DNA from 3 places in the Bacillus capparidis genome. Region 3 is predicted to be linked to each of the others. Evidence: riboswitches for the same ligand, from Rfam matches in the RefSeq annotation. Region 3 holds a riboswitch; each other region holds the start of a gene.

Region 1 (7,046 bases), on a different contig from region 3:
GGAATTAGAGGGAATTTTTATGTTTACATTTAAGGATTATTATCGAAATACGGTTCATCTTTCCTTTGAAGAGGAGCCTTTTTCTAAAGCTCCCGGCCATGTATGGGTCATATGCCGCTACCGCGGGAGCTGGCTTTTAACGGATCACGGCGACAGAGGGTATGAATTTCCCGGAGGCAAAATTGAGCCGATGGAGAAGGCAGAGCAAGCAGCAGTGCGCGAGGTAAAAGAAGAAACGGGAGCTATTGTGGAAGAGCTGTCTTACATAGGTCAATACAAGGTTTTGGGTAAAGAAAAAATGATTATTAAAAATATATACTTTGCCCGTATCGATAAAATAGAAAAACAATCGACATACTATGAAACAAAAGGACCGGTTTTGCTTAAAGAGCTTCCAGAAAACATTAAAAAAAACCAACGATACAGCTTTGTCATGAAAGACGGTGTTCTTACGCACAGTATGAAACGGCTGGTGCAAAATGGATGGATTACTGAATAGCATTTGACTCGGGACAAACCGGGTTTTTTAATTTTTTAGGAGTGTAGGGTATGTGGATCAACAAAACTAGGTTTCCTTCTTCAAACCAACATGTCCGCTTGTTTGTCGTTACATATTTATCGCAAGGATTAAAGGTGAAGGGATTACTGGCTGAACCTTGCAAAGAAGGAAAGCACGATGGCTTTTTATATCTGCGCGGCGGTATAAAAAGTGTGGGTATGGTTCGTCCCGGTCGAATTATTCAATTTGCTTCACAGGGTTTTGTCGTACTTGCTCCTTTTTACAGAGGGAACCAAGGCGGGGAAGGGAATGAGGATTTTGCCGGAGAGGATCGGGAAGACGCTTTTTCGGCTTTTCGTATGCTTCAGCAGCATCCTAGTGTACATACGGATCGAATACATATTTTTGGCTTCTCGCGGGGCGGTATCATGGGAATATGGACGGCCATCGAAATGAAACACGAGGTTTCTTCCTTTGTTTCTTGGGGAGGAGTAAGTGATATCGCTTGTACCTATAAAGAGCGAAAGGACTTAAGGCGAATGATGAAAAGAGTGATAGGGGGAAATCCAAGCAAAGTGCCGGATGAGTATGATTTTCGCTCCCCTTTTCAAAAGCTTCATCACATGAGAGCTCCTGTATTGCTCATTCACGGTCTTCTCGATAAAAATGTATCGATTGAGCATTCCTATCGTCTTGAACGTGCGCTCGCTGAACATGGAATTCCGGTCACTGCTTGGTACAAGCCTGATTATACACATTATTTTCCCCCGCAAGAAAATCGGAAAATCGTTCGGCAACTCACTGCATGGATGAAAGCTCAGGAAAACGCCGGCGTAATACGTTAATCTAAGTTACAATAGAGGGAAAGAGGAGGAAATGAACATGGGCATGCCGGTTGAGTTGAATACGGTGATTGTAACGAAAGGAAATGAAAAGCGCCTAAATGATGAAAATCTCTTTGTACTTGTGAAAGAAGGCTATCGCCTTTATCCGCTTGACATTCCGTTGGAAGTCAGAAAAACAATTGAAGGCGAAAAAATCGGAACAGCCTATATTGAAAAGCTTGAGCTTGAACAGAAAAAAACACGTTTGACTTATAAATTAGTTTCACTTCATTCAACCAATTAAAGCTGGCGATATGATTCGCCAGCTTTTGTCTTAGTTTGGCCCGCCTTTTTCTTTAATAGCGGAAGGTATATTGGAGAACTTTTTAAAATTCAGCTTAAATTCATTGGCTAAAAATCGGGCTTTTTCCTGATATTCTTCTTGGGAAAACCAGGTTTTTTCCGGAAAGAGCACATCATCGGGAACACCTGGAACATGAATCGGGATATGAAGACCGAATACATCATCTTTAATCATTTCAGTATGATTCAATTCTCCATCAAGAGCTGCCCTCACCATAGTCCTTGTATATTTCAGGCTCATTCTCTTTCCGACTCCGTATCCACCGCCAGTCCACCCAGTGTTAACCAGAAAGACTTTTACGTCATGCTGTTCAATTTTATCGCCCAGCATTTTAGCATAGACATGAGGAGGAAGTGGAAGAAATGGCGAACCGAAGCATGTTGAGAACGTTGTTTCCGGAGATGTAACCCCTCTTTCCGTTCCCGCAAGCTTACTCGTATATCCGCTTAAAAAGTGGTACATTGCCTGTTCCTTTGTTAATTTGCTAATCGGAGGAAGAACGCCGAACGCGTCTGCGGTTAAAAATACAATTGCCTCCGGGTGCCCGGCAATGCTTGGCTTTAAACTATTGTTAATTGCATCGATAGGATAGGCAGCACGAGTGTTTTCTGTGTAAAATGTATCATTGTAGTCCGCGGCATGTGAGATTTCATCGATCATCACATTTTCAAGCACTGAGCCGAAGCGGATGGCATTAAAGATTTGTGGTTCATTCTCTTCGGACAGATTAACACATTTCGCATAGCAGCCGCCTTCAATGTTAAAGACATCTGTATTTGACCATCCGTGCTCGTCATCACCAACCAGCTTTCGGTTTGGATCAGCAGAAAGAGTCGTTTTTCCTGTCCCTGACAGTCCGAAGAAAAGCGCAACATTTCCTTCGGGTCCTACATTTGCCGAACAATGCATCGGTAAAATGCCGCGTTCTGGCAAAAGATAATTCATGACGGAGAAAACGGATTTTTTCATTTCTCCTGCATATTCTGTTCCCCCGATCAAGATGACTCTCCTTTTAAAAGATATGATGATAAACGTCTCTGAATGAGTCCCATCGATTGCCGGATCCGCCTTGAAATTAGGTGCAGAGATAATTGTAAATGAGGTTTCGACGGTCTTGTAGTCAGATGTACCCGGCCGGATAAATAATTGTCTCGCAAATAAATTATGCCACGCTAATTCATTAATAACTGTAATCGGTATGCGATATTTTTCATTAGCTCCTGCAAATCCTTCAAACACAAATAATTCCTCGCGCTGTTTTAAATAATCGGTCACTTTTGTGTAAAGCTTATCAAATGCCGTTTCTGAGAACGGCTGATTTACTGCTCCCCAATCAATGTTTTCCGTTGAGGAAGCTTCTTCAACGATAAATTTGTCTTTAGGCGACCTGCCGGTATATGCGCCAGTCGTCGCTCTAATCGCTCCAGTGGAAGTTAAGATCCCTTCATTTCGAAAAAGAATTTTTTCAACAAGCTTGGGAACGGATAAATTGAATTTCGTGTTTTCGCCGGTTAACAATGATTGCAGCTCACTTTTCATTTCCAATGGAGTCATATTTACCTTCCTTTACACATTATTTTATAGCAAATTTAAAAATAGTATAACACATTAATTTTAATAATCTATACTAATTATGTAGTTCTTTTGAACCTTTTCAACAGAAGAGGTTTGCCATATTGACACAACAAGAAGGATTGCGCTATGATTAGTCATTGAACGGATTCTCTTATCCCGAGCTGGCGGAGGGACAGGCCCAATGAAGCCCAGCAACCGGTTTTCTTATTCAATGAAAACCAAGGTGCTAACCTGTCGCAAGGTTCTATTCATACCTTGATCGATAAGAGTGAAAGGCTTGCAAATGTAGAACCTTTCCTCTAGTAAGGATAAGGTTTTTTGAGCTGTAAAAAACAACTCCAGGTTCATTTGGCAGGCAGAGCTTACCGTAAAATAGACCGAGAGGGAACGAGTTCCGTATCATATAGCAGATTAATACCTTGTATAGGTGTTAATCGTATTTTCAGGAGGAAATTGAATAATGACCAAACAACGTCGTCTTTTCACATCAGAATCGGTTACAGAGGGACATCCGGATAAAATATGTGACCAAATTTCTGATAGTATTTTAGATGAGATTTTGAAAAAGGATCCAAATGCAAGAGTTGCTTGTGAAACTTCTGTCACAACGGGTCTCGTTCTTGTAAGCGGTGAAATCACAACAACAACATACGTAGATATCCCAAAAACGGTCCGTGAAACGATAAAAGAGATTGGCTATACTCGCGCGAAGTATGGCTTCGATGCTGAGACGTGTGCTGTACTTACTTCAATAGATGAGCAGTCTGCCGATATTGCGCAGGGTGTAGACAAAGCATTGGAAGCCCGTGAAGGAACGATGTCAGATGCTGAGATCGAAGCAATCGGAGCAGGAGACCAAGGGCTGATGTTTGGATTTGCCTGCAATGAAACAAAAGAGCTCATGCCTCTGCCGATTTCACTTGCACATAAACTTTCAAGACGTTTAACGGAAGTGAGAAAGGAAGACATCCTTCCGTATCTTCGACCTGATGGAAAAACACAGGTGACAGTTGAATATGATGAAAACGACAAGCCGATCCGGATTGACACCATTGTCATCTCAACTCAGCACCATCCGGAAATATCACTGGAGCAGATCCAGCGCAATATTAAGGAGTACGTGATTACGCCAGTAGTGCCGAAAGAGCTAATTGATGAACAGACAAAATATTTCATTAACCCTACCGGCAGATTTGTGATAGGCGGACCGCAGGGAGATGCGGGTCTTACCGGAAGGAAAATTATCGTTGACACTTATGGCGGCTATGCGCGACACGGCGGTGGAGCGTTTTCCGGTAAAGATGCGACTAAAGTGGATCGTTCTGCAGCTTATGCAGCCCGCTACGTTGCAAAAAATATCGTAGCTGCTGGACTTGCGGAGTCTTGTGAAGTACAGCTTGCATACGCCATTGGTGTTGCCCGTCCGGTATCCATTTCAATCAATACATTCGGAACTGGAAAAGCTTCTGAGGAAAAATTGACAGAGGTCGTTTCAAAGCACTTTGATTTAAGGCCGGCAGGAATCATTAAAATGCTCGACTTGAGACGTCCAATCTATAAACAAACTGCAGCTTACGGACATTTTGGCCGCCATGACCTTGATCTGCCTTGGGAACGAACAGATAAAGCCGAAATTTTGAAGGCTGAAGCACTTTCATAAAGTGAAACTTCAATCAGTGGGGGGCTTTTCTTCCCCCACTGATTGTTAGTTGAACGAACCCTAGTTTTTACGGGCAGTTATCCCTCACCTAGGATTACTCGTTTACATTCAAAACCTTAAGGTGGGGGTCTTACTGCCCGTTAATACGGGATAAATAGTATTAAGAAGAAACGAAAAAAGCCGCTGGTTAGCGGCTTTTCATTTGATTTTGAACGATGAATGTTTTTGACGAATAAATTCTATTCCTGTAAAGTATAAGATATCTGGTTATTAAACTAATAATTAATGGAGGAAAAGCCATGTGTGGGTTTGTAGGAGTTCTAAACCATCGGCCATTATCACAGGTAGATAATCAAAAAGAGATTATTGCCCAAATGAATCGGTCGATTGTTCATCGCGGACCAGATGATGAAGGATATTATCACGATGCTCATGTAGGATTCGGTTTTAGAAGACTGAGCATTATCGACGTTGAAAACGGCAAACAGCCTTTATCATATGAAGACGAAAACTATTGGATCATTTTTAATGGTGAAATATATAACTATATTGAATTAAAAGAAGAATTAACACAAGAAGGGTATACATTTGAGACAGACTCTGACACGGAGGTTCTTCTCGCTACATACTGCAGATACAAAGAAGATGCTGCTTCCCGTTTAAGGGGAATGTTTTCTTTTTTAATATGGGATAAACAAGAAAAACTGTTATATGGTGCAAGAGATCCGTTTGGAATCAAACCTTTATACTATAAGAAAACCGATGGACAGGTCTATTTTGCTTCCGAAAGAAAAAGCTTATCCTCTGTGTCCAACGATTTTTCATTAGATAAAAAAGCTCTACAGCAATACATGTCTTTTCAATTTGTGCCAGAGCCCGATACATTGGACGAAAAAGTAAAAAAAGTAGGTCCCGGCCAGCAGTTTACTTTGCGCCCGGGAGGCGAGCTCCAATTTAATACGTATTGGAAGGTAAGCTTCCAGCCATCTGCAACGGAAGAAGGCAAGCTGATCAAAGAAGTAAGAGATATCATTTACGATTCTGTAAATGTCCATATGAGAAGCGATGTGCCGGTGGGGTCATTCCTGTCAGGCGGTATTGATTCTTCATTTATCGTATCTGTTGCGAAGGAATTCCACCCTGAACTGAAAACATTTTCTGTCGGATTTGAACAGGAAGGCTTCAGTGAAGTGGATGTTGCCAAGGAAACAGCTGAAAAACTTGGGGTAGAGAACTACCACGCGATTATTTCTGCAGAAGAATATATGAATGAGCTGCCGAAAATCATCTGGAATTTGGATGATCCGCTTGCTGATCCTGCTGCTATTCCATTGTATTTTGTTGCGAAAGAGGCGAAAAAGCAAGTAACGGTTGTTCTGTCCGGAGAAGGCGCTGACGAGCTATTCGGCGGTTATAACATTTATCGCGAGCCCCTTTCCTTAAAACCTTTTGAGCGTATTCCATCTATCTTGAAAAAAATGCTGCTTAGGCTGGCATCCGTTATGCCGGAAGGAATGAAAGGGAAAAGCTTTATAGTTAGAGGCTGTACTCCGCTTGAAAACCGTTATATCGGAAATGCGAAAATATTCGAAGAAGAAGCGAAGCAACAGGTTATTAAGCAGTACGATCCAAGCGTGAGCTATCGTGATGTCACCCATCCTTTCTTTGCGGAAAGCAAGGATTACAGTGACGTGAATAAAATGCAGTACGTTGATATTCATACCTGGCTGAGGGGAGACATTTTATTAAAAGCTGATAAAATGACGATGGCCCACTCCTTAGAGCTGCGGGTTCCGTTCTTGGACAAAAATGTGTTTGAGATAGCATCTAAAATACCGGATCATTTAAAAACAAAGGACGGCACAACCAAGTATATTCTTAGAAAAGCTGCCGAGGGAATTGTTCCAGACCACGTGTTAAATCGAAAAAAATTAGGTTTCCCTGTCCCTATCCGCCATTGGCTGAAAAATGAAATGCATGATTGGGCGATCACAATCATTAAAGAGAGTGAAACGGATGCCTATATCGATAAAAGCTATGTGCTAAGGCTTTTAGAAGATCATTGCGCCAATAAAGCGGATTACAGCAGAAAAATATGGACCGTGCTTATCTTCATGATTTGGC
Region 2 (7,046 bases), on a different contig from region 3:
GATCTGAAAATTCTACAGATGTATAGCCTTTTGGTACCGGGTGCCATACAAAAAAAGAGCCCGCAGGTGATTCCACATCCCAGCCTATCTCACGTACGGCTTTGACCCAAACATTTCTCCTTTTTTCATATAATTCGACGAGTTGATCCACACAGCTTTGTTCAGACAAAAGAGCCGTTACTGCCGCTTCTTGAACAGCACCAAAAAGACTGACATACATGTGATCCTGGTACAAATTGATTGCTTCGATCACAGAAGCATTCCCAACGGCAAAACCAACACGCCATCCAGCCATGTTATAAGTTTTTGACAAGGTATAGATCTCGATGCCGATATCTTTCGCTCCTTTTGTCTGCAAAAAGCTTATCGGCTTTTTATGATCGAATCCGATCGCACCGTAAGCAAAATCGTGAACAACACAGATGCTATTATCCTTTGCAGCTTTCACAGTCTCTTCGAAAAACGGTGCAGTTGCCGCTGCTCCGGTCGGATTGTTTGGGTAATTTAAATACATAAGCTTGGCGTCCTTCATTTTTTGTGAAGGAATTCGGCCATAATCAGGCAAAAAATTGTTTTCCGCTGTTAGCGGCATCATTTCCATCTCAGCTTTTGCCAAAGCGACTCCGGACATATAATCAGGGTACCCCGGATCAGGCACTAAAACTGTATCACCTGGATTCAGAAGGCATAAGGGCAATTCAACCAGCCCCCCCTTCCCGCCAAACAGTATAGCAACCTCCGTGTCTGGATCGAGAGTAACACCGTATTCTCTACTATAAAATTCACAAACGGCTTCTTTCAAGGCTTGGCTTCCACGAAATGAAGAGTACTTGTGATGTACAGGCTTCCGAACAGCTTCTTCCATTGCCTCGACAATATGCTGTGGAGTGGGCTGATCGGGATTTCCTTGCCCTAAATTAATGACATCAACACCTTCATTTATTTTTTTAGCCGCTTTCTGTACGAGTGCAGCAAAGAATTGATCAGGAAGCTGCTTTAAAAGGGTGGACTGTTCAAAATTCATTTTTCTGTCACCTACTATAAAAAATTCTTGAAATGATTCTAAGTTATCATTTATTGTATAAACAAAATGTAAAGCAATTTTCGGGAAGGAGCAAGATAAAATTGAAAATCGCATGTCTCCAATTTGATATTTCTTTTGGAAATCCCGCAGAAAATTATCAAAAAGCAGAAAGGTTTATTAAAAAAGCCAGCGATGCAGATGTGGTTATACTGCCTGAACTGTGGACAACGGGCTATGATTTATCAAGGCTTGATGAAATCGGCGATGAAAATGGCAAGTATACTAAACAGTGGCTGTCAGACATTGCCCGCACCTACGAAGTGAATATTGTCGCCGGTTCGGTAGCAGTGAAAAAAAATGACGGTATTTACAATACGATGTACATTGTCGGGAAAAACGGAGATATGTTAAGTGAATATAGCAAAGTCCACTTATTTAAATTAATGGACGAGCATCAATATTTAGCAGCAGGTTCGAAGGAAAACACATTTGCTTTGGAAGGCATTCAAGCTTGCGGAGTCATATGCTATGACATTCGATTTCCTGAATGGATCAGAAAGCACACAGAAAACGGGGCTTCTTTACTATTTGTTTCAGCCGAGTGGCCAGCTCCAAGGCTCGATCATTGGAAAGCCCTTCTAATAGCCAGAGCGATCGAGAACCAGTGTTTTGTCGCTGCATGCAACTGTTCCGGGAGCAACCCTGATAATCAATTTGCTGGCCACAGCATGATTATTGATCCGTGGGGGAAAATTATCGCCGAAGCTTCTGACGGTGAAGAAATCATTTCAGCGGAGCTTGAGCTTGGAATCAGCGAAAAGATTCGGGCGCAAATTCCGATCTTTTCCGACAGAAGAACAGAATTATACTAAGGCTAAAAAACAATTGACAAACATGTTACACCTTGGTACATTCTAAACAGTCGACAAAATAATATATTTCTCTTATCGAGAGTCGGGCGAGGGATTGGCCTTTTGACCCCGACAGCAACCGACCGTAATTCCATTGCGAAATGGGGCGCAGCATGATTCAAGCGCCTATGCAGGGCACGGTGCTAATTCCATCAGACTTATTTCTGAGAGATAAGAGAGGCAAACCTGTTATTTTACTTGCAAAGCCTCTTTCTCAGAATGGGAAAGAGGCTTTTATATGTTTACTGGAGGGAGAAACGTACTATGGCAACTACAAAAACACCTGCGTATGAAACGCTTACTGTGAGTTCCGGCGCAGCACTCGCCGTCAAGCTTGGACTTTTTTCAGGAAAAAGCACAATTACCTGTCAAGAAATCGGAAACAGAAATCGAAACCGGGTTTTTCGAGTGAGAGATCAAGAAAATAATAGAAGCATTATTATTAAACAGGTTGTCCCATTCGGCCAACTTTTCGGCGAAAGCTTGCCGTTACGAGCAAACAGAGCCAGAATCGAAAGCAGTGCATTGATTCGGCAGGCAGAGCATGTCCCGCACCTCGTTCCGAAAATTTATTATTCGGATACCACACTTGCCGTAATCGTGATGGAGGATTTATCCCACTTATCCATATTGCGAAAGGGGCTGATTGAAGGCAAAACCTATCCGCTCTTCTCAGAGCACGTTGGAGAATTTCTTGGGAAGACGCTATTCTACAATTCGGCTTATTTTCTTGATCCGCAAGTCAAAAATGAATTGGAGAAGCAATTTTCGAATCCCGATCTGTGCGCAATTACCGAAAAACTATTGTTTACTGACCCCTTTTTCGCTAGTAATTCGAATGAATTTGAAGAAGAACTGCGAACCATTGTTAAAGGTTTTCGGGATGACTCCTCGCTTCTTGATGAAGCATCTAAACTAAGGAATACATTTACTAGTAAAACAGAATCTCTTATCCATGGAGATCTACATACTGGAAGCATTTTTTCTAATCAACATGTAACGAAAATTATCGATCCTGAATTTGCTTTTTTCGGACCGATCGGTTTTGATATCGGAAAAATTATTGCTGATTTGTTGATCCATACAATGTCTCATGATGATGAGAAAAGCTCACTGTTACATCACATTATTACTGTGTGGACCGTTTTCAGCAATACATTTAAAGAGGCTTTCCGCAAAGACTGCCGCGAGCTGTATAAAACGAAAATCAATATTCAAGATCTGTTATACCAAATTTTTGCAGACGCAGCTGGCTTTGCCGGATGTGAATTAATCCGCTACTCAATTGGAGCCGCTCAAGATTCTGATATAAATCCAGTCCCAATTGTCAATCGAATCGAAAGAAAATCCTTGGCCATTCGTTTTGGACTGCTACTCATTAAAGAACGTGAAAATTTACAAGATGCAGAAGGCATGATAACTTTGCTCACCCAGTTAGAACACGAGTGATGCTTCTTACTCTGCAATAAAGTTCATCTTTAATCAGTGGGATAAGTATTTAGCCTTTACACATGACATCCAACACTGATTGTTAAATGATCTGATCCAAAATTTACTGGCAGATAATCCCCACCTGCTTCAAAAGTTAAGGTGGGAGTCTTCTTGCCCGTTCCTGCAGGATAAAAATAAGGACGTTTCCGAGTCTCACTTGTTTAGGCAGAGCCCATCACATCTAGTATTTTTCAGCCTAGAATTTGATCGTATATCCATTATAGAAAAGCTATGCATCGTATTTTTGCATATGCATTTGGATAATCATATCCTTTTGTTCAATTGTAAGAACGTGTAACTTACTTAATAAGATAGCATAGCCTGCTATTTTGGATGGTCTTCCTGTTTTCATATAGACCCTCCTTTTTCACAAGACCAACTTTTTTGACTTAATTAAATAATATGTCTTGCGTAAAAAAACGGAACATGCCATTTGAATTATTTTTCCTTAAACAAAATGTTTTCATGCTTTAGCAATATCGCTTTTTGATCTGTTTTTTGGCCGGCGTACCCGGTAAGAGACGAATTTTTTCCGATCACCCGGTGGCAAGGAACAAACACAGGTAGCTGATTGCATTTGTTTGCTTGGCCGATTGCTCTCACGGCAGCCGGCTTGCCAATTTGCAGAGCAATATCCGAGTAGCTTCTGGATTCACCGTAAGGGATTAAGCTGAGAGCCTCCCATACGTTTTCTTGAAATGGCGTTCCTTTTTGTTTGATAGGCACTGTAAAATTTGTACGTATCCCATCAAAGTACTCCTGCAACTGGAAAATCGCTTGTTGTAAAAGCTCCGTTTCCTTAAAGCGTATCTCTATACCTTTGTTTAGCAGCTTATCAAGCTGGGCTTGATCCAACAGCAAATGACTGATATACCCGTCAGTTTCAAGGATCGATACTTGTCCAATCGGAAGATCAACTTTCATTCCATAGATCACTTGATACTCTCCTCTTCGACTTTTTGCCTGATCGGCAAGGTTAAATAGAAGCTTGTTCCTTTTCCTTCTTCACTTTCTACTTCTATTTTCCCTTGATGCTCTTTCATAATCTTATAGCTGACCATAAGACCAAGTCCTGTCCCTCTTTCCTTCGTTGTATAAAAGGGTTCTCCCAATCGCTTTAATTTATCTTCACTGATTCCGCTGCCTTCATCCGTCATAGAAATACATATATGATGATCATCAACAGACTTAATCGCCACGTATATATTTCCACCAGAAGGCATGACTTCAATCGCATTTTTTAAAATATTTATAAAGACCTGTTTTAATTGATTTGGTTCGCAGTATATGTCGGCGATCTCTTCATAGACGTCAAGATGGATTTGTACATTGCTCATGTTTGCTTGGGCATGCAGGAGTTCAATTGTATCTCTCATAATTTGCGTTACGTTTCGTTCTTCATACATAATGGCCTGGGGCTTAGCAAGAATTAGGAATTCCGTAATGATAGATTCGATTCGTTTCAGCTCAGAGGTGATGACGTTAAAATATAGTGTATAGTCCCCTTCGATACTGCTTTTCAACAGCTGGATAAATCCTTTTAAAGCAGTCATCGGATTCCTTATTTCATGAGCGATGCCTGCAGCCAGCTCGCCAACAACGTGCAGCGTATCCGACTTCCTCAGCCGCTCCTCAAGCTCTTTTCTTTCAGTAATATCCCTGAATAAGGCAAGATTCATATTATGAATAATGTTTCTCTTATAGGAAAATTCCAATATCTGATCTTCCTCTTGCTTTAAAATGATCGGAAGCTCGTTATTCTTCTCGCTGAGCGATATGACCCGATCTGCCGATGCAGCGTGCTCAACCTCGTATTTTGAGATTAAATCAGTAATTCTGGATTCCTTTATCTTTTGCAGCGGAAGATTTAAAATTTCACCCGCGACAGGATTGGCATCGATAATTTCATTATTATTGTTAAAAAGCAAAAAGCCATCCATTGCACCATTGAACACTTTTCTGAATTTCAGTTCATTTTCTCTTAGTTCCTTTTCCATCCTTTTACGGTCGCTTACATTTCGCAGAACGGTTAAGTGATGATCTTCAAATATTATTTTTTTCGACGTAAATTCGAGTTCTTTGTATTGCCCATTTGGCATATAAAATTGAAGCTCAGCCCTTAACTCGTTTTTTTGCTTGTATTGCTTTAAAACCGTTTCGAATTTGGGGTCGTTTTTGTCGATAAAGTCTAGAAACTTGCTCTGTAAAAGCTGTTCCATCGGAAGTTCAAAAATTTTACAAGCAGAAGCGTTAGCTTCAATAATTTGTCCATTATTTTTCCAAATAATTATCGCATCCATCGCATTTTGAAATACTTCTCGAAAGCGTTCCTCGCTTTTTAAGAGCTGAATTTCCATGTTCCTTTTTTCCGTTATATCTCTCATAATCGACATATAAAAACCGCTGATAATATTTGAGGTAATAGTGAATTCAAACAGCTTTTGATCACCGGAAATAAGAGTAACCGGCAGCTCTCCTTTTGCGCGTCCCTTCGCATCTAGCGTTTCCCATATTTTTTTTAATTTTTTCTTAAATGGCTCTCTTATAAAAAGATCAAGTTTCAGCTTTGACAATTCCTTCTTGTCAATTTGAAAGCTTTGACAAAACGAACGATTTGCATCAATAAAATTTCCTTGCTTGTCAAAGATAACAATTCCATCAACAGCGCGTAAAAATAAATCCTTAAATAGCTGTTCATTAATAGACCTCTCGCGCTCAAGAATCTTTTTTGAAGAAATATCCCGCAAAGATGCAAATGACCATTCCTCACCGTCAATTTTTTTCAATAGCATTTCAAGATGCTTTGTCGTTCCGTTATCCAGTTTTACACAAACATCCTTTTTTATATGTCCTTTCTCATTAAAGCGCTTTAAATCCAGCTTACTTTTAGAAAGGCTGGGCAGAAAATCGTAGATAGACCTGTTAATCAGCTTGTCTTTTTTTATCTGCATCAATTGAGAGGCAGCTTCATTGGCGTGAATAATAGTTAGCTTATGATCGAACATAAACATCGCATCCCAAGCATGTTCAAACATAATCCGCTGCATTGCCAATTGTTCTTTTAGACTTTTATTCTCAGCGCTTTTTTTTGCAAGCTCTTCTTTTAATTTTAAGGAATCATTATAGTCAAGTGTTTCATTCATCCACTTTACACTCCCTCTTCTTTACCTATCCTCCCTTTAATTCTACAATAACCAGCAACTTCCTTCACAGTTTCTGAACAATTGAAACATTTCATCCACCTAAAATTCGTTAGTTTACGATAACTTTCTTTACTTTTCTTTTAAAACAAAGTAACATTTCCTGGTTTTCCATTTAAAAAAAGAACCGACTCCCTTTATCATTCACTAGATATGAGGGAATAAGGTTTGATCATATTCTCGAAAAAGGTGGTTATGATGGAGAAAAACAGAGAACCCTACTTTGACAATGCAAAATTCCTTCTCGTCTTTCTTGTCGTTTTTGGACATATTATACAATCTTATATAAGCAGCAATGAATTCATGCTTAACATCTATAAATTTGTTTATACCTTTCATATGCCGGCGTTCATACTCGTTTCTGGCTATTTTTCAAAAGGGTTTAATCGTCACGGGTATATAAAAAAAATTACGTACAAA
Region 3 (7,046 bases):
TTTAAACTTTCCTCTGGCGACAATCCAAGTTCTTTCGAAAGCAAATCAGCAGATTCTTTCGGCTTATCACGATAATATTTAACCGCCTCATCCAATACGCTTACGTAGTCCTTGACAACTTCCGGATATTTCTTAGCAAAATCATTATGCACGTAACCTAGTTCTGCAGTTAACACTCCTTTTTCTGCAAGCTCTTTTGAGTTCACAATGACCTTTCCTTTGTCTTGATTTAATTTTTCCAGCATTGGCTGCCATAAATAGGCTCCATCGATTTCTCCACGCTGCCATGCGGCATAAATATCAGGCGGGGTCATGTCTAAAATCGTAATGTTTTCTTTTACAGGATCAAGTCCTTCTTCTTTCAATGCACCAAGCAAACTATAATGAGAAGTAGAACTGAAAGTTGTTGCAATTTTCTTCCCCTTCAAATCATGTAATGACTGAATTCCGGTATCATCCTTTACGACAAGAGCTTCACTCTCTCCAATTATGTCGTGCAAGTTATACACACTGTACGGGAGTTTATTCGCAATACCAATAGAGGTTGGCGGTGTTCCAACAGTTCCAAAGTTAATGCTTCCGCTTGCGATCGCATTATTAACATCACGTCCAGCATCAAACTTCACCCATTCAACCTTGGTGTCGGGATATTTTTTTTCAAGCAGTCCGAGCGCCTTTGCAAGCAACTCTCCGCTTGGTGATGCTTGATATCCAATAACAATTTTTTCTGGTACATTTTCGGATGAAGATGTTGATTTATTTTCTGACGCTGAATTAGATGAAACTTGATTTGAACAAGCCGCACTAACTGTAAAAGCTAACAGGATGATTAACAAAACATTTCTTTTTAATAGGTTCATTTTATATTCCTTCTTTTCTATTTATTTTCCTACCCATGAAAAACGACTACGCTGATAAAGACGAATCAAACTGTCTAAGATAATCGCAATCGCCCCCATTAGGATGATGCCCGCAAAAACAATGTCACTTCGTAAGTATTTACTCGCATCAAGAACCATCCAGCCAATTCCACTTGTTGCCGCAACCATTTCAGCCGCAACAAGTGTTGCATACGTTATACCAATGGCTGTCCGTAATCCTGTAATAATATCAGGCAGACAAGAGGGCAAGATGATATGCCATAATACTTTGCTTTTTGTTCCCCCAAGAGAAAGCGCCGCATTGATACGATCACTAGGTAATTTTTGGACACTTGATACTATGGTGATAAATAATGGTGCAAAAGCGCTTAAAAACAATAAAGCAATTTTTGACTTATCGTCGATACCAAGCCATAATACTAGAATTGCATAATATGCAAGTGGCGGCAGAGGACGATAAAATTCAATAATCGGATCAAAAACAGCACGTATATATTTTGAATATCCGCATAATAGCCCTAGTGGGACAGCTATTAAGAATGCAAGAAACAGCGCGGAAAAGAGACGATACATACTATTAGAAATATGAGAAAGCAGCGAAGCTCCTTTATACCCTTGTGTGAAAAGTTCAATAAATGAAGCCCATACAGCCTGTGGTGTAGGAATAAAAAATGGATCTACCCACTTCAAATTTGTAATGATTGTCCACACAATGAATAAAATGATTACACTGGCTAAGGAAATGCCTTTCACTATCAAATTGTGCTTTCCATACGTATGACTGTTCTCCATTTGACATCTTCCTTTATAAATAAAATTTAGGGTTCGCTGGAGGGATATACCAGACCCCATTTCCGGAGGGAGCCCCACCAATAACTAAAATATCCGCCTTTAGAAGCAGGTCATAGTATTGATTCACTAACCTTCGTATTGTTAAGCAAGAAAAACACTCCTTCTAAGAGAAAATAAAAAAGACTCTTATCAATTTACGTCTTTACGTAAGATAAGAGTCTCTGGTTATCCAGTCGACCATTTATTTGGATTTGGAAGAAATTAAAGAAAACTTTTCTTATAAATCAATATTTATTCTTATTTAGCAAGAAATGATTTTTCTCTGTCTTGTCAATTTGTGTAATCTATTCATCGTTAACGGTGATTAACACTGAACCATACTAGCAGACTAAAAATATAAGAAATCTTGACTTCATCCACAATTGCCACTTTTCTACCACTACAGTCATAAATACAAACTAAATTAAGAGGTTCAATTTGGCTTTGCAGTCCGGACTGCACTTGCTAAGCGGAAAGATATCGATAAATTCTGCCATTATAATATCCATAGTTTCCTTACCTGTCAAGTATGAATTAGCGAACCTTGTTGATACACATTGAGAAAAAATTGATCAGTGCAGTTTTTTCAATGTTTATTTTTACAGTTATAGATAATTTTTCAATATCCTCTGATTGACTCTCACTAACAAGTTCTTCCATCATCCCTATGCCAATCTCTACCCCAACAATTCATAAATTTTATTTTGATGAACAAAACAAAGAAGGTTTTATTACAATATAATTCCGCCCTATTTAATAGGTTTTGATCATTCATTACTCTCTTTATAATTAAATTGATATAATTATTATATCGTATTTTATTTATAAATAATACACTTTATATTTTTTCAATATAATTTAAACATAAACTGATATTCTTTCAAAAGTAAAATCCCATTAAAATTTTATAGAAAAGAAACCCTTGACATTTTTTAATTATAACAATATATTTGTAAACAAATCTAACCAATAACTTAATATTAATTTTTTCTTATCCAGAGAGACTGAGGGACAGGCCCAATGAAGTCTCGGCAACGGGTTTATGACACCGTGCCAATTCCTGCAAATGCTTCTGCATTGGAAGATGAGAATGAGGTAGCTTATTTCCGAGAGCCCCACTATTTTCTTCTGAATAAGAAAATAGTGGGGCTTTTTGTTCTAATTTTTTTAAGGAGTGTGTGCATTGATTGAATTTAAGCAAGTAGCAAAAACTTTCACATTAGGAAAAAGGGAAATTCACGCAGTAAAAGACGTTACTCTCTCTATTTCTCAAGGTGAAATTTTTGGAATTATAGGTTTTAGTGGCGCTGGAAAAAGCACACTATTGAGACTTGTTAATATGTTGGAGAATCCCACTAACGGTTCTATTACGGTTCAGGGAGAGGACATATCTAGCCTTTCCCAAAAAGAGATTCGAAGTCTCCGCAGACGAATTGGCATGATTTTTCAAAACTTTAATTTATTTTCCTCTCGGACAGTAGCTGGAAATATAGCTTATCCTCTTAAACTTGCTGGGTTCCCCAAAAAGGAAATAAAGGCTAGAGTTACAGAGCTGCTGCAGTTTGTAGGCTTAACTGATAAAGCAAATGATTATCCGGAGCAGTTATCTGGCGGGCAGAAACAGAGGGTAGGAATAGCGCGCGCCCTTGCCACCTCTCCAGATATCCTAATTTGTGATGAAGCTACATCTGCTTTAGACCCAGATACAACAGGAGAAATTCTCCGCCTTTTAAAAAGGGTCAATAAGAGTTTAGGGATCACTATTTTGCTCATTACACATGAGATGCATGTAATTCAATCCATCTGTGATAGGGTTGCTGTGATGGAAAATGGCACAGTTGTTGAAACAGGATCACTTTTTGATACCTTCACAAAACCACAGCATTTGACAACTAAACGGTTTATTCAATCTGTTCAGCAGGATCGTCCTTCTGAAGTATTACTATCTCAATGGAAGGAAAATGGAGGGAAAAATTTATATCGGATTGTTTTCAGCGGCGAATTAACAAACAATCCCGTTCTATCCCAGATTACAAGAAAACATGATATAGACATAAATATTATTTATGGATCTATCAAAGAGCTTCAAGAAAAATTTTACGGAAACTTATTGGTATCATTTGAAGGGCATCAAGCAGCTATCGACAATGTAATTTCCGAGTTAAAAGAAACCGTTGAAATAGAGGAGGTGATCATTTAATGAGAGTGGACTGGACAACATTTTGGCCAAGGATAGTGGAATCAACAGGAGAAACGATTCTAATGGTAATTGCGACTTTAATATTTGGTTCCATTCTTGGCATCATCATTGGTTTATTGCTTTTTATCACTAGAAAAGGAAATATATTAGAAAATAAAATTTTATTTCAGGCATTGAACATTTTAATTAATATCATTAGGCCTATTCCTTTTATTATTTTTCTTGTTGCTATTAGCCCTCTAACTCGCTCCATTATTGGGACAACTATCGGAACTTGGGCAGCCATTTTCCCAATGACCATCGCAGCATCTTTTGGTATAGCAAGAATTGTGGAGAATAATTTAATCAGCATTGATCCTGGCGTAATTGAAGCAGCAAAGGCAATGGGAGCAAACCCTCTTCAAATTATCTTTACTGTATTAATTCCTGAAGCTTTAGGGCCTCTTATCCTTGGATTAACTTTTGTAACCATCGGTTTAATAGATTTTTCTGCCATGGCCGGAACAGTCGGAGGCGGTGGATTAGGTCATGTTGCCATGACTTATGGCTACCAACGTTTTGATGGCAGCGTCATGCTGGTTACCGTTGTCATATTAATTTTGCTTGTCCAGCTAGCGCAATGGATCGGGAATACATTGTCTCGAAAAATAATGCGCAGATAAAGTGAAACTTCAATCTGACCGTTAATGCGGGATAAAAACCAAACAGAATAAAGGAGATTGTTAAAATGAAAAAAATAACACTATTATTTTTATTATTATTGGCAGTATGGGTGCTTGCTGCTTGCGGCAATGACTCAGCATCAGGCGGCTCCAATAAAACTATTAAAGTAAAAATCGGGGTTACTGGTACAGATGGAGAAGTGTGGCCCACTTTAAAAGAAAAAGCTAAAAAAGAAGGAATAGAAATTGAGCTTATTGAGTTTTCTGACTACACCCTTCCTAATCAAGCATTAGCTAATAAAGAAATTGATATTAACTCTTTCCAGCACATCGCTTTTCTGAGCCAATTCACAAAAGAAAACAATGCTGATTTAGTGCCTATCGGCGCAACTGTCATTGCACCTATGGGGATCTACTCCGAGAAAATAAAAGATATTAATGATATCAAAAATGGACAAAGAATTGCTATTCCTGATGATCCTTCTAACCAAGCTCGTGCATTAAAGCTCCTTGAATCAGCTGGGTTAATCAAATTAGCGGATGATTTTGGACTTTTCGGCGATCCATCAAAAATAGTTGAAAATCCAAAAAATCTAGATATCTTTCCCGTTGTGGCACAACAAACACCACGTGTTCTTCCAGATGTTGCTGCATCCGTCATTAACAATGGTGTTGCAGGACAAGCCGGATTAGACCCTGTAAAAGATCCGATTTTTCTAGAAGACGCTAGTGATAAAAATGCTCTTCCTTATGTCAACGTATTTGCTGCACGTGCAGAAGATGAAAATAATAAAACCTATCAACGAATTGTTGAGTTATATCATGAAGCAGATGTGATAAAAGCCGTTGAGGCAGATACAAATGGTGGATCTATTGTTGTAGACACTTCAAAAGAGGATTTAATAAAACAATTTAAAGACCTATAAGAGGGGGATTATCATGAGCGAAACATTGACTGGCATAGAATTGATTACAAATTCTATCAATGAAAATAAAGAGCTATATATACAAACAAGCCAAGCTATTCACGCAAAACCTGAAATTGGGAACCAAGAGTTTTTTGCAAGTAAAACACATGTAAACATTCTTACAAATGCTGGTTTTACAGTAGATACTGCAGTAGCAGGACACGAAACATCCTTTTATGCTGTAAAAGACAGTGGAATTTCAGGTCCAACCATCGCTTTTCTTGCAGAATATGATGCTTTGCCAGGGTTAGGGCATGCATGCGGCCACAACATCATTGGGACAACTAGCGTTGCTGCTGGAATTGCCCTTTCTCAAACACTTGCAGAAACAGGCGGACGTGTTGTTGTGTTAGGAACACCAGCTGAAGAAGGCGGTCCTAACGGAAGTGCAAAAGGCAGCTTTGTTAAACATGGCTATTTAAAAGACGTTGATGTCGCATTAATGATACATCCATCCGGAAAAACCTCTTTAACTAGCGGATCCCTTGCAGTTGATCCACTTGATTTTCATTTTTATGGAAAGGCTGCTCATGCAGCTGGTTCCCCCGAGAAGGGAATTAATGCCTTAGATGCCGTTATCCAGCTATTTAATGGCATTAATGCACTTCGCCAACAGCTCCCTGATGATATTCGTATTCATGGAATTATTACACATGGCGGCGATGCGCCAAATATTATTCCTGAATACGCAGCGGCTCGTTTCTATATCCGAGCAGAATCTTGGAAAAAAACAGAAGAAGTTTCTGCTAAAGTCCGCTCCGTTGCAGAAGGAGCTGCACTTGCAACTGGTACGACTGTAAAAATAGAAAGATTCCAAAATGAAGTAAAAGATCTAATACTAAATCCAGTATTAGACGAAATTTTACATAAAGAATTAGAGTCAGTAGGAGAAACGGTCAATTTAGAAAAGTCTACTGGTAAAGGCTCAACAGATGCCGGTAATATTAGCTATGAAGTGCCTACTGCGCACCCCTATATAAGAATTGGCCCTGATGACTTAATTGCACACACAAACGATTTCAGAGAAGCCGCAAAGTCTGAACTTGGTAATCAAGCACTAATCAAAGGTGCCAAAGCTCTCGCAAGAGCCGGCTACCGCCTTTTAACAGATCCATCATTATTGCATCGTGTAAATAAAGCATTCGATCTTGCTAAAAATGAGAAAAGTTGATTAGTAACATAACCATTAGCAGATTCACCTTTATAACACAATTGATAGTATTTTATTACTTTTCATCAATAATACTAGGATTATATATGGTAATAGTTATTCAACTCTCCACATCCTAAAACAAGAGAAATCCTGGTCTTTTTAAAAAAGATCAGGATTGTCGCTTTTTAGTTTTTTATAGGCATTGATAAAATCATCGGGAGCTTCCTTTATTAAATATGAACGTACTCCTCTTGATGTATGCAGATAAAGAAATCCGAAATTTCCTTTTTTTCGATAGGAAACATCCCAAACAGATTCTAAAGGATACTTGTCAGCTTTAACAGCAATACC

The links. Region 3 has a riboswitch for S-adenosylmethionine ahead of JOC74_RS15515 (methionine ABC transporter ATP-binding protein). Riboswitches for the same ligand answer to the same signal wherever they lie in the genome.
Region 1: linked by a shared signal. The riboswitch ahead of metK (methionine adenosyltransferase) and the one ahead of JOC74_RS15515 (methionine ABC transporter ATP-binding protein) in region 3 are both predicted to bind S-adenosylmethionine.
Region 2: linked by a shared signal. The riboswitch ahead of mtnK (S-methyl-5-thioribose kinase) and the one ahead of JOC74_RS15515 (methionine ABC transporter ATP-binding protein) in region 3 are both predicted to bind S-adenosylmethionine.

What each region holds. Positions count from the first base shown of each region.
Region 1 covers NZ_JAFDST010000005.1:286,186-293,231, reverse strand. Annotated here, with positions in the region: gene ytkD (RNA deprotection pyrophosphohydrolase) at 20-499, shown strand; gene JOC74_RS18995 (alpha/beta hydrolase family protein) at 550-1,344, shown strand; gene JOC74_RS18990 (DUF2584 domain-containing protein) at 1,382-1,627, shown strand; gene pckA (phosphoenolpyruvate carboxykinase (ATP)) at 1,658-3,241, opposite strand; SAM riboswitch class I at 3,411-3,531, shown strand; gene metK (methionine adenosyltransferase) at 3,723-4,922, shown strand; gene asnB (asparagine synthase (glutamine-hydrolyzing)) at 5,222-7,046, shown strand, end outside.
Region 2 covers NZ_JAFDST010000001.1:255,098-262,143, reverse strand. Annotated here, with positions in the region: gene JOC74_RS01320 (pyridoxal phosphate-dependent aminotransferase) at 1-1,024, opposite strand, end outside; gene JOC74_RS01315 (carbon-nitrogen family hydrolase) at 1,120-1,896, shown strand; SAM riboswitch class I at 1,966-2,113, shown strand; gene mtnK (S-methyl-5-thioribose kinase) at 2,200-3,384, shown strand; gene JOC74_RS23790 (hypothetical protein) at 3,656-3,778, opposite strand; gene JOC74_RS01305 (methylated-DNA--[protein]-cysteine S-methyltransferase) at 3,865-4,362, opposite strand; gene JOC74_RS01300 (PAS domain-containing sensor histidine kinase) at 4,359-6,569, opposite strand; gene JOC74_RS01295 (acyltransferase family protein) at 6,825-7,046, shown strand, end outside.
Region 3 covers NZ_JAFDST010000003.1:391,673-398,718, reverse strand. Annotated here, with positions in the region: gene JOC74_RS15525 (taurine ABC transporter substrate-binding protein) at 1-860, opposite strand, end outside; gene JOC74_RS15520 (ABC transporter permease) at 882-1,673, opposite strand; SAM riboswitch class I at 2,701-2,803, shown strand; gene JOC74_RS15515 (methionine ABC transporter ATP-binding protein) at 2,896-3,912, shown strand; gene JOC74_RS15510 (methionine ABC transporter permease) at 3,912-4,574, shown strand; gene JOC74_RS15505 (MetQ/NlpA family ABC transporter substrate-binding protein) at 4,640-5,500, shown strand; gene JOC74_RS15500 (M20 family metallopeptidase) at 5,514-6,713, shown strand; gene JOC74_RS15495 (hypothetical protein) at 6,855-7,046, opposite strand, start outside.